Regions from separate parts of the Arhodomonas sp. AD133 genome, predicted to be linked through region 1. Evidence: predicted binding sites of a transcription regulator. Region 1 holds the regulator's gene; the other holds the start of a gene.
What was found. Region 1 encodes sigma-54, which starts transcription at its own class of promoters, with help from an activator protein. Its sites were predicted from a motif close to TGGCANGNTNCNTGCTT; they were not measured.
Positions count from the first base shown of each region.

Region 2: fliE (flagellar hook-basal body complex protein FliE) is a predicted target of sigma-54. The motif match lies at 1,816-1,832, and genes of this name have one in related genera.

Region 1 covers NZ_JBNAZM010000034.1:674-6,757, reverse strand. Annotated here, with positions in the region: gene lptC (LPS export ABC transporter periplasmic protein LptC) at 1-284, shown strand, start outside; gene lptA (lipopolysaccharide transport periplasmic protein LptA) at 271-789, shown strand; gene lptB (LPS export ABC transporter ATP-binding protein) at 786-1,523, shown strand; gene ACPEES_RS16400 (RNA polymerase factor sigma-54) at 1,874-3,349, shown strand; gene hpf (ribosome hibernation-promoting factor, HPF/YfiA family) at 3,367-3,693, shown strand; gene ptsN (PTS IIA-like nitrogen regulatory protein PtsN) at 3,863-4,333, shown strand; gene ACPEES_RS16385 (hypothetical protein) at 4,330-5,118, shown strand; gene rapZ (RNase adapter RapZ) at 5,109-5,966, shown strand; gene ACPEES_RS16375 (PTS sugar transporter subunit IIA) at 5,963-6,084, shown strand, end outside.
Region 2 covers NZ_JBNAZM010000027.1:32,492-38,575, reverse strand. Annotated here, with positions in the region: gene fliF (flagellar basal-body MS-ring/collar protein FliF) at 1-1,453, opposite strand, end outside; gene fliE (flagellar hook-basal body complex protein FliE) at 1,460-1,783, opposite strand; gene ACPEES_RS14660 (sigma-54 dependent transcriptional regulator) at 1,951-3,366, opposite strand; gene ACPEES_RS14655 (flagellar protein FliT) at 3,550-3,930, opposite strand; gene fliS (flagellar export chaperone FliS) at 3,884-4,309, opposite strand; gene fliD (flagellar filament capping protein FliD) at 4,470-5,897, opposite strand; gene ACPEES_RS14640 (flagellar protein FlaG) at 5,961-6,084, opposite strand, start outside.

The sequences.
Region 1 (6,084 bases):
GGCAGGGCGACGCGGAGAACGCCGTCGTCGCCGACCTGGCCGACGGCACGCAAAGCGTGGTGCTGCGTGGCGATGTACGCCTGCAACGTACCAGCCCCCATCCCCTCACCCTGGAAACCCCCAGACTCACGCTCGAACCGGCACGGCACTACGCCGAGACCGATGCTGCCGTGACCCTGCGCGGCCCCCACAGTGAGCTGCGGGGCCAGGGTGCTCGGGCGTGGCTCGATGACGAACGCGTGGAACTCCTCGCCAATGTGAGAGGCCGCTATGCGAGCGATTAGAACCTGCGTCGTGGCGCTGGCACTGGGTATGGTCAGTGCGCCGGCACTTCATGCCGCCGAGACAGGCGCAACGGAACCGCTTCAGTTGAGCGCCGATCACGGCGAGCTCGACAATGCCGAGGGCGTGAGCACGTATACCGGCAACGTCGTGGTCACACGCGGAAGCATGCGCATCACCGGCGACGAGCTGCGGGTCTATCGCGGCGACGACGGTGGCGTCGCCCGGATCGAAGTCGAGGGCGACCCCGCCACCTATCGCGACGAGGCCAGTGCCAGCGGCGCCGTGGACGCGCAGGCCCCGCGCATGACCTACCACGCGAGCGCGCCGGAGCGTCTGCACCTGGAAGGTGGCGCACAGCTGCAACGCGGCCGCGACGAGTTCCGTGGCGAGACCCTGCTCTATCACATCGCGGGCGACCGCATCGAAGCCGACCGGGGTGACGACGGCCAGCGGGTGGAAATCAAGCTCTATCCGGAGAACGGCGATGGAGGCGGCGGACAGTGAGCGCCGACGGCGGCCGTCTCGAGGCCGAAGGGCTGACCAAGGTCTACCGCGGACGCCATGTGGTCCAGGAGGCCAGCCTCAGCGTCGACCCGGGTGAAATCGTGGGCCTGCTCGGCCCAAACGGCGCGGGCAAGACCACCAGCTTCTACATGATCGTGGGCCTGGTGCCGCCGGACGCCGGCAGCATCCGGCTGGACGGGCGGGAGATCGGCAGCCTGCCCATGCATCGGCGCGCCCGCCTTGGCCTGGGCTATCTGCCCCAGGAGCCGTCGGTCTTCCGCAAGCTCTCCGTGGCGGACAATCTGCTCGCGATTCTGGAGCTGCGCCCGGAGCTCGACCGTGCAGCGCGGCATCGGGAGATGGAAGCACTGCTGGAGGAGTTCCACGTCGAGCATCTGCGCGATCAGTCGGGCATCAGCCTGTCGGGCGGCGAGCGCCGACGGGTGGAGATCGCCCGGGCGCTCGCCGCGGCACCGCGGGTGATCCTGCTCGACGAGCCGTTCGCCGGCGTGGATCCTATCTCGGTCGGCGACATCCGCGAGGTCATCCGCCATCTCGCCGCACGCGGCATCGGCGTGCTGATCACCGACCACAACGTGCGCGAAACCCTCAGCGTGGTGGATCGCGCCTACATCCTCCACGCGGGAACGGTGATCGCCGAGGGTGATGCCGGGCAGGTGCTCGCCGACTCGCGGGTGAAACGAGTCTATCTGGGTGAAGACTTCCGGCTCTGAACTGCGGTAGCTCCGAAACGGATGCACCCGGCGCGGCTATTGCATTACGATGGCGTTGTACGAGCGCCGCACGCCAGGACCTGTCGATGTGTCCCGAGCGCGGCGCGCCGGGGCGGACATTCGTTCAGCGCTTGGATGGGCCGCAGTGTGAATGCGGATACAACAAGCTTACGCAGCCCCGAATCGCTCGTATCGGGGATCAGGGGCGCGGGGAGTGAAGTTTGGTTGGTCCCAAATGAACAACGGGCAACGCGGCCTGGGCGGATGTCCGACCCAACCCGAAGGGCCGGCGCGGCGTGTCCGCGACACGTCGACGGGCCCTCGCCCGTGGGGAATCCGACGGAACTGACATGAAACAATCTCTCCAGCTCCGGCTCGGCCAGCAACTGACCATGACACCGCAGCTCCAGCAGGCGATTCGCCTGCTCCAGCTGCCCACTCTGGAGTTGCGTGCCGAGATCCAGCAGGCGCTCGATTCCAACCTCATGCTCGAGACCGCCGACGAGCATGACACGTCCACGACGGAAGAGGCGCTGAACGACAGCTACACCGACGAGGATGCCGCTCACGAATCCTCCGAACCCGCCGAGACCACCGGCGATGACGGCAGTGAGCGCCTCAACGACGAGCTCCCCGTGGACAGCGGCTGGGACGACATCTATGACGGCACCACCACCTGGAGCCGCGGCGACCCCGAGCGCGAGGACAACGATCCGATTGCCCGACAGGCGGACGGCGCCGAGACCCTGCGCAACTATCTCACCTGGCAGGCGCAACTGGCCGGCCTGAGCAGCCGCGATCTGGCCATCGCCGAGACCGTTATCGACGCCGTGCGCGACGACGGGTACCTGGACAGCACCGTGGACGACCTGCTCGCCGCCATGCCGGCGGACTGGGAAGTCGCCCCCGAGGAGCTGACGACAGTGCTTACCCGCGTACAGCATTTCGACCCGGTGGGTGTTGCCGCCCGGGACCCGGGGGAATGTCTGCTGCTGCAACTCGCGCAGCTACCGGCGGACACACCGTGGCTCGAAGAGGCACGCACCCTCATCGACCGCTATCTCGACCTGCTCGTCGGCCGGCAGTATGCGCAACTCAAGCGCCGCATGCGTATCAACGGCGAGGCGTTGCAGGCGATCATCAACCTCATTCAGACGCTCGACCCGCATCCGGGCCTGCGTTACGGTCCCCAGAACACGGAGTACGTGATCCCGGACGTGTTCGTGCGCCGACTCGACGGACGCTGGCACGTGGAGATCAACCCGGACGCCTTTCCACGCATTCGCGTCAATCCCGAGTACGCCGCGCTCGTGCGCCGTGCCGACCGCAGCCGCGAGAACAGCATGATGCGCGAGCACCTCCAGGAAGCGCGCTGGCTGATCAAGAGTCTGCATTCGCGCAACGACACGCTCCTGCGGGTCGCCCGATTCATCGTCGACCATCAGCACGGTTTTCTGGAACGCGGCGACGAGGCGATGCAGCCCCTTGTCCTGCGCGAGGTCGCGGAGGCCGTGGAGATGCACGAGTCGACCATCTCGCGCATCACCAACCAGAAATACATGCACACGCCGCGCGGGACGTTCGAATTCAAGTATTTCTTCTCTTCCCATGTGCAGACCGCCGACGGCGGTGAATGCTCGGCGACTGCCATCCGCGCGCGCATCCGACGCCTCATCGCCGCGGAGGACGCCACACGGCCTCTCAGTGACAGCCGCATCGCCAGCATCCTCCGCGAAGAAGGCATCAACGTCGCCCGCCGAACGGTGGCGAAATACCGCGAGGCCATGTCCATCGCCTCGTCCACGGAGCGAAAGAGGCTCGCCTGAGAGCCTAAGGAGGTAGCATGCAGATCGACATCACCGGACATCATGTCGAGGTCACCAATTCGCTGCGCGACTACGTCAATGACAAGTTCGACAAACTCGAGCGCCACTTCGACAACGTCGTTGACGCGCACGTGATCCTGACCGTGGAGAAGCTGACCCAGAAGGCTGAGGCGACGATCGTGGTCAGCGGCGCGCGGCTGTTCGCCGACGCGACCGACGAAGACATGTACGCGGCGATCGACGCGCTGACGGATAAGCTCGACCGCCAGGTGGTCAAACACAAGGAAAAGCGCAGCGATCATCGTCGTACCGAAGGTCCGGTGAGTCAGGCGCTCGAGGAATGAGCTGACGCGGCGCGGACAGGAAGCCCGCGCCGGCGAATAACCGACGACACGCGGGCAAGCGCCCCGGCGCACGGATGCTCCCGCTGCCCCAGCGTGTCGCCTATGCTTTGGTTACCTGGTCTTTTACGAATACGAAGACTGGTAACGGCAATCCGGGGCCCGGGGCATCATGAACATCGCAGCAATGCTAACGCCCGAACGCGTGCGCTATCAGGCGCATGCCACCAGCAAGAAGCGCAGCCTGGAGCTGCTCGCCGAACTGCTTGGAGACACCGATGGCGAGCGGGGCACGCGCAGCGTCTTCGAGAGCCTCATCGGCCGCGAACGCCTCGGCAGTACCGGCCTCGGCCGCGGGGTCGCCCTGCCCCACGCCCGACTCGCGGGCCTGGAATCGCCGGTCGCTGCGCTGGTGAATCTCCACGAGGGCGTGAACTTCGACGCCATCGACCGTCAGCCGGTGGACCTTCTGTTCGCGTTGCTGGTCCCTGAGCACTCCACTGACGAGCACCTGCGCATCCTGGCCGCGCTCGCGGAGATGTTCAGCGACCCGGACTTCTGCCAGCACCTCCGCACCGCCGGCTCCGACCAGGCGCTCTACGAACAGGTCTGTCAACGTCTCGCCGACGGCGCAACGGTATGAGTGTGTCCGTGCGCCTCGACGCGCTCGCCGCGGCGCTCGGGGCGCGTGACTTCGGCGGCGCCGAGACGATCGAACTGCCCGTCGACGCCCCGCGTTGGTTCGGCGCCGCTGCGCCCCTGCGCCGATACGCGGCCGCCTCTGAGCAGACACCCGACATGCCGTGCGCCTGGATCACACAAGGGCCGCCGGAGCCACCCATCACCGCCCCCTGGCTGGCGGTGACCCTCGACGAAGCCGCCCTCACCTGGCGATTGCAACGGGCCCTGGACCGGCTTGCCGACGGAACCGGCATGCCCGGCACGCTGGTTCGCATCGGCAATCACGGTGTCGTGCTCACTGGCTCAGCCGGCAGCGGCAAGAGTCACGCCGCCCTGGAGCTGCTGCACCGCGGTCACGCGCTGGTCAGCGACGATCTCATCCGTCTGGAAACGGCCGGGAACCGCCTGACGGGGCGTGCACCCGAACAGGGACGAGGCCGGCTCGCCGTGCGACAACTCGGGATCATCGACGTCACGGCCCATTTCGGCGATGGCGCGGTGTCGCGAAGCGCGGAGCCGGCGTTAATCGTCGAGCTCGACGCGAACGCCGATGCCGACGGCCTCGACGGGGGCTGGGAAGAAAGCGGCCTGCTCGGACGCCCCCTGCCCCGGTTGCGCTTGTCACCAGGACCGATGATTGCCACGGTCATTGAAGTGGCACTCCAGGAGAGCATACTGCGCCGCGGTGGCCGGGGAGGTGCCCCGGCATGGATCCGCGAGCAGCAGGAGGCTATTCGATGCGACTGATCATTATCAGTGGTTTGTCGGGGTCGGGTAAGAGCGTGGCGCTCAATACCCTCGAAGACACCGGGTTCGACTGTATCGACAACCTGCCGGTGGATCTGCTCGGTGCCTTTGGCAGGCATATCACGGAGCTGGGCGAGGACGCCGCCAACCAGCGCTATGCCGTGGGCATTGATGCGCGCAACCAGCCGGAGGCGCTGGCGCGCTTTCCCAGTATCCTCGACGGGCTGCGCGAGCTGGGCATCCACTGTGAGATCGTATTTCTCGATGCCGACGACCAGACACTGCTGACGCGTTTCAGCGAGACCCGGCGACGGCACCCGCTGAGTGACCGTGACACCTCCCTCTCGGAGGCCATCCAGCGCGAGCGCCTGCTGCTCGAGCCACTGCACGAACGTGCCGATCTCACCGTCGATACCACCCGAACCACCGTCCATCAGCTACGTGACCTGGTTCGCGAACGCATGGTGCGTGCGCCGTTCGAGCTGTCGCTGTCATTCGAGTCGTTCGGCTACAAGCACGGCCTGCCGCCGGACGCGGATTTCGTGTTCGACGCGCGCTGTCTGCCCAACCCCCACTGGGAGCCCGAGCTGCGCCAGCTCACCGGGCGCGACGAACCCGTTCAGGCATACCTCGATCAGCAGCCCGCCATAGCGGAATACTTCGAGCAGGTGCGCACGTTCCTCGCTAACTGGATTCCCAGCTTCCAGCGCGAAAACCGCAGCTACCTCACCGTCGCGATCGGTTGCACCGGCGGTCAGCACCGCTCGGTCTATCTCGCCGAGCGCCTTGGCGAGCATTTCCGCGCCGAGCGTGGCCCGATCAGCATCCGCCACCGGGAGCTGGTATGAGTGTCGGCGTACTGCTCATCACCCACAACCGCATCGGCGAAGAGCTCCTATCCACGACACGCACTATCCTGGGCGGTTGCCCGCTGCCCACGGCGCACCTGGACGTACCCCAGGACAG
Region 2 (6,084 bases), on a different contig from region 1:
GACGCCCCACTTCCCAGGCCCAAGGCTGCTCCCACAGCGGCGGCCCCTCGACGGCGGGCGCCGGGCTTTCGCGAAAGCGCGTGCTGACCACATCGATGCTGTCGCCCCGGTCGGCATCGAAGCCCACGGCGCGTTCCACCAGTGACCGGATCTCGGCGAGCTCGTCGGTACTGAAGGGCTCGCGCACGGTATCGCCCTCGTCATTGGTGGTCGTGGGCTCGTCCACCAGCACGGCGACGGACAGGCGCTGAACCTCGCCGACCTGATCCTGGACGTGCTCGACGGTGCGGTTGACCTCGTAGTTGCGGGTCGCGCTCTCGCTGGTGTCCACCAACGCTTGCGCATTCTCGTCCGCGTTCTGCTCACCCTGCGCCTGCTCGCCCTGCGCCTCGGCGTCCTGCCCCTGCTGCGAATCGCCGAGCTCGCCGCCCCCCGGCGGTTGATTCGATAGTGCCCCCGGAATGCCCATGGCCTCCTCGCCACGCAGGCTGCGCTCGCTGCTGAGCTGTTCGCTGCGGATGGCGCGGGCATCGGGGTCGTAGCGCTCCTCGGTACGCTCGCTCACGGTGAAGTCCACGCGTGCGTCCACCTGTGCACGCACCCGTTCGGCACCGACGATGGGCGCGAGCAGACTGCGGATGCGCTCCACGTAGCTGCGCTCGAGCTGGCGCTGATAGTTGAGCTTTTCCCCGGAGACATCGCTGCCACCGGACTCGCCCTCGCTGCTCAAAAGCCGGCCCTGTTGGTCCACCACGGTCACGCGTTCAGCCGGAAGCTCGGGCACGGCGCTGGCAACCATGTTCACGATCGCCTGTACCTGGCCATCAGTCAGCGAACGCCCGGCGAACAGGCCCACGGTCACCGAGCCGCTCGGCTGGCGCTGCTCACCGACAAACGCCGAGCGCTCCGGCAAGGCGAGGTGTACCCGGGCCTCGCGCACGGCGCGGAGACTGGAAATCGTCCGACCGAGCTCGGTCTCCAGCGCGCGATGGAAACGCGCTGTCTGCAGAAACCGGCTGGTACCGAAGCTGGGATCCTCGCGCAGACTCTCGAAGCCGACGTCCCCGGTCTGCGGCAGGCCCTGGGAGGCAAGCGTCATGCGCGCGCGATAGAGGCGGTCGGCGGGCACCAGGATGGCACCGGTGTTCTGCTCGAGCTCGAACGGGATGTTGGCCGCCTGGAGGGCGTCCATGACCGCGCTGGCATCCTCTGCGGGCAGATCGGAGAACAGCGGCCGGTACAGCGGCTCCTGCATCCACATGACCAGACCCACGCCCAGGGCGATCGCCGCCGCGAGGCCGAGAATCAAGGCGAGCTGGCGAAAAGTCCGCTCACCGAGATACTCGCTGGCGAGCTGCCCCAGACGGCCCTGGCCGTCCTTGGGCGGCTCGCGCACATCCGTCGCGGCGGTCCCCTGTTGTTGCCGCGTGAGCGCCTGACTCGCTTGCGCCATGACCTATCAGACCTGCATCCGCGAAATCTCGCGATAGGCTTCGAGCAGGTGGCTTCGCGTCTGCTTCACCGCCTCGAAGGCGACGCGCGATTTCTGACCGGCGACCATCACCTGCGTCAAAGACACGTCGTCTCCTTTGAGAAAGGCGTCGGTCTTCTGACTGCTGTCCTGCTGCAAGCCGTTTACCGTCTCCAGTGCGTTGCGCAGCAGCCCCTGGAAATCCGCGCCCTCGGCTTTGCCGGTCGGCTCCGCCGCCTGCGGACCCGCCTTCGCCTGGGCGGCGAGCGTGCGCATCTCCGCGAGTGCCTGTTGAACGTTCACGTTGCTCATTGGCGCCCCTCCGTCGCGTTCCGGACGGAACCTTGCAGGTTTCGGGCCAACCCCATGCTCGCGGGTGGCGAAACGCCGTGTCACGTACCGGACGCGCGGTGTCCGAAGGGTCACGGCAGGCGATCGCAAAGGCCGGGCTGCGGGCACCGGCGCCCGGGCGCGCCGCCTCAGGTCGCGCCCGAGGCGAGCTCCTCGCGCTCGATACCGTATTTACGCAGCTTCTCCACCAGCGTCGTCCGGCGCAGGTTGAGCAGCTTGGCCGCCCGCGCCACCACACCGTCGGTGGCTTCCAGAGCGTCCCGAATGAGTCGCTGCTCCAATTCCCCCAGCAGCTCGCGCAGGTCGACCCCGTCGTCCAGGTCGATGGCCGGCACCGCGGCCGCCGTCGGGACGGGCGCGGCATCCGCCACCTCCTGCGCCTGCGGCTCCGCGATCAACGGCGCCGCGGTGTCGTCGGCGCCCTCGCGGAAACGCTCCGGCAGATCCTCGACGCACACTTCCCCCCACGGGTGGAGAATGGCGAGACGTTCGACGAGATTGGCGAGCTCACGCACGTTGCCGGGCCAATGGTACTGGCCCAGCACCGCAAGGGCACGGGCGGTGATCGTCACCGAACCGCGACCCTCGGTCTCGATGCGGCGCACGATCTCGTCGACCAGCACGGGGATATCAGCGGCACGACGTCGCAGCGGCGGCAACTCGATGGGAAAGACGTTCAAGCGGTAGAAGAGATCCTCGCGGAACTCGCCGTCGGCGATCCGCGCCTCGAGATCGCGGTGCGTCGCAGCGACGATGCGAACGTCCGCCTGGATGCTGCGGTTGGAGCCAACGCGCTCGAAGGTCCGCTCCTGGAGCACGCGCAGAAGCTTCACCTGCATGTGCAGGCTCATATCCCCGATCTCGTCGAGAAACAGCGTACCGCCCTGAGCAAGCTCGAAGCGCCCCTGTCGGGCGGAGATGGCACCGGTGAAAGCCCCCTTCTCGTGGCCGAAGAGCTCGCTTTCGAGCAAATCCGGGGGGATCGCGCCACAGTTGACGGGGACGAAGGGTTTGTCGCGGCGCGCCGACTGTGCGTGGATCTGCTGGGCGACGACTTCCTTGCCGGTGCCGGACTCCCCGAGCAGCAGCACGCTCGCGTCGCTCATGGCGACCTGGCCGATCAAACGACCCACGGCCTGCATGGCGCGGCTCTCGCCTACCAACCGTGGCGCCGCTGACGCGCTTTCGTCCGCACGGCCCTGGCCACCCAGCGCACGCTGGAGAGCGCCCTGAAACTCTCGTCGCTTTGGGGGAAGACTCAGCGTGCCGAGAACGTTGGCTCCCCGTGCCGCCGGGCTTTGAGGCGACACACCGAGCAGATAGGCAGGCAATGTGGGCGCTATATCCCACAATGCCGACTGCAACGCTTCGCCTGCCGGTGTATCGGCGGCGACCAGGCACAACTGCGGCTTGAACTCGTCGAAGACCGCCTCCAGCCCATCCGTGCCCGTCACATGTCGCGCCTCGTGCTCGAGAAACCCGACGATGGCCCGCACTCCGGCGCCGCGCTCGATCTGCGGATCGAGCACCAATACCCGTGCCATGAACTGTGACCCCCCGTCATTCCGTATAGACCGCTCACCCGACGGCCTTGTTATTGCTTCCTCAGGGTGTCGAATGGCGTTCTGCGTCGCTGGTTTTTCGTCTGGTGCGCACCAGTTCTCACCCTGGTGGTCAGTTCAGCACGGTGGGGCATGAGCGTCAACGAACCGGCACGGGTCGTCCGATCAACGGGAAAAACGTCGATAAGCGTCGGTTGCCTGACGCCCGCGTTGCACATCCTGCAAGGCCCTGGCGGCCTCTTCGCGGTGGGATTCGGCGAGGGTGATGAGCTCCTGGTCAAGATCGAGCACGCGGCGTACGCAGTCCGCCACGACAGGCGCCGCGTCCCGCGGCACCGGGGTGGCAAACAGCTCCTGGGACAGGCGCTGACGCTCGACCTCGCGCTCGGCGAAAGCGACCCAGTCACCCCCCTCGCCGAGCTTCAGCATTTCCTGTGTGAGCTCCAGCAACCGGCGGGCGGTGCGCTCACGGTCGGCGACCGACAGCGGGTCGGCAGATTCAGCCGGCGGTGCCGTCGGCCCGAGGGGCCCGTTGTTGATGGGCATTGCGCGCCTCCGCCGGAATCGCGTCCCAGCCTTCCTTGATCTCGCGTAACAGGGCAATCACTTCGTCCAGCGCGGCCGCGTCGTTGCGCGCATTGGCGCTGACCAAACGGCGCTGCATGTAATCGTACAGGGCGTCCAGGTTGGCAGCCAGGTCACCACCGGCCTGGTGATCGAGTCCGCCACGCAGACCGTCCAGGATACCGATCGCCTTGCCGATCCGCTCGCCTTTGGCAGCCGTGTCACCGCGTTCCATGGCCCCCTTGGCCTGCGCGATGCGTTCCAGCGCCCCGCTGAAGAGCATTTCCGTGAGTTGCCATGGGTCGGCATAGTTCGCGCTACTGCGGCCAACCTGCTGATAGGCGTTGATTCCGTAGCTCATCTGCCGCTATCTCCTTCGAAAACCACAGCGTTGTGTGCACTGGCGTCTGTGTCGTTGGCTGCCGGGGGCAGCCAACCTACCCGGTTCCGCCCGTTCACGCAGCGCGTGCAACTCGTCGTGTGCCAGGCGCTGGAGCGAGGGCTTGCCGGCATTTACCGGGCTAGCCGTCGCTCTCCTGCACCAGCCCCGGCAGGCTGGCCAGCCCCTGGGTCAACCGGTCCTGAGTCGCGTTCATCTGCGCGACGATCTGGTCCATGGCGATGAACTGGTTCAGGTAGCGCTGCTCGAGATTGGACATCCGCCGGTCCAGCGTCTCACGCTGCTCGGCGATGCCCTCGAGACGGTCCTGGAGGCCTTCCTGACGACTGTCGATGACGCCGCCCTCGTCCATGTAAGCATCGGTAATGCCCTCGAGGCGGCTGGCAACGCCATCGTCACCGGTGAACAGCGCCTTGACCTCGTCCAGGTTCTCGCTGAGCACCGTGTCGAGACGCTCGCTGTCGACGCTGAGCTGGCGGTCGGCGCCCACCGACACGCCGATGTCGGCAAGGCTCCGGATGTCGCCGTCGAGCTCCGAGACCGCATCCGTGAGGCCCTGGCGAAGCTGCAACTCCAGCCCGCGGGTTGCTGCATCGCCGAGAAGCACGGCGGCTTCCTCGGTTTCCTTGTTGTACTTGGTCAGGTTGCCAACCGTCTTCATGAGCGTGTTGTAGCCGTTGACCAGATCGTCGATGGCCGTGCGCACATCGCCGTCATTGCGCTCGACCGTCAGCGTTTCGACGGTGCCCGGCTCGGCCTTCTCCAGATCGATGGACACCCCCGCGATGACGTCATCGATGCTGTTGCTCGACCGGGTGGCAGTCTGCCCGTCGACCTTGATCTCGGCGTCGGTGGCCGCCTGCGACTCCGTGAGGTTGTTCGCCGTGGCGTCGTACCGCAGTGCCGAAAGCCCCGCGCCGTCGCTGTCGTTGCCGTCACCATCGCCGCTCACCGCGACCGTCACGGCGTTGTCGGCCCCCGGGTCATCGGCGGTGAGCACCAGCCGTGCCTCGGTATCGCCATTGCTGTTGTCGACGTTGATGATGCTCGCGGTGACCCCGGAGTTGGATTCCGCGCCATTGATGGCGTCACGTATGCCGGCGAGGGTGTTGTTGTTGCTGTCGATCTCCACGTCGAACGACGAGCCACCGCTGCTGACAGTCAGTGTCCCGGTGCCAATGGTCGAGCCCTCACTCCAGTTCTTGTCCGCGGCGCTGGTGAGCTTGTGCGCCTGGGCGCGGGCGAGCACCTCGATGGAGTACGAACCGTCGAGCGCGGATTCCGTGGCATTCGCGGTGAAGATGTCCGAGTTGCTGGACTCGGCACTGCGCTGAACGTAGGTGTTCTCGTTACCCAGCGCATCCAGACTGTCCCGGAAAACCGAGACTGCCGACTTCAGGGCGCCGTAGGCGGAAAACCGGGTCTCGTATTCCTGCTGCTTCTCGTTCAAGCGCTGTGCCACCGGCTCACGCTCGGCGGAGACGAGGTCGGACACCGTTTTGTTGATGTCCAGCCCTGAGCCGATTCCGAGACTCGTGATCGTCGACATGATGCGCTCCCTCTCTATCGTGCTGCGTGCCGGCGTGGTTCGCGCCGCGGGCGCGCGACAACCTCAAGCCTGCGCACGCAGCAACGCTCCACCGCCTTCATCGCCTTGTTCCTGCAGGAACCGCGCCAGAGCAACCGCTTCCTCCGGCGGGATCTGGCGGACGACCTCGTCGGTTTTCGGGTCAATG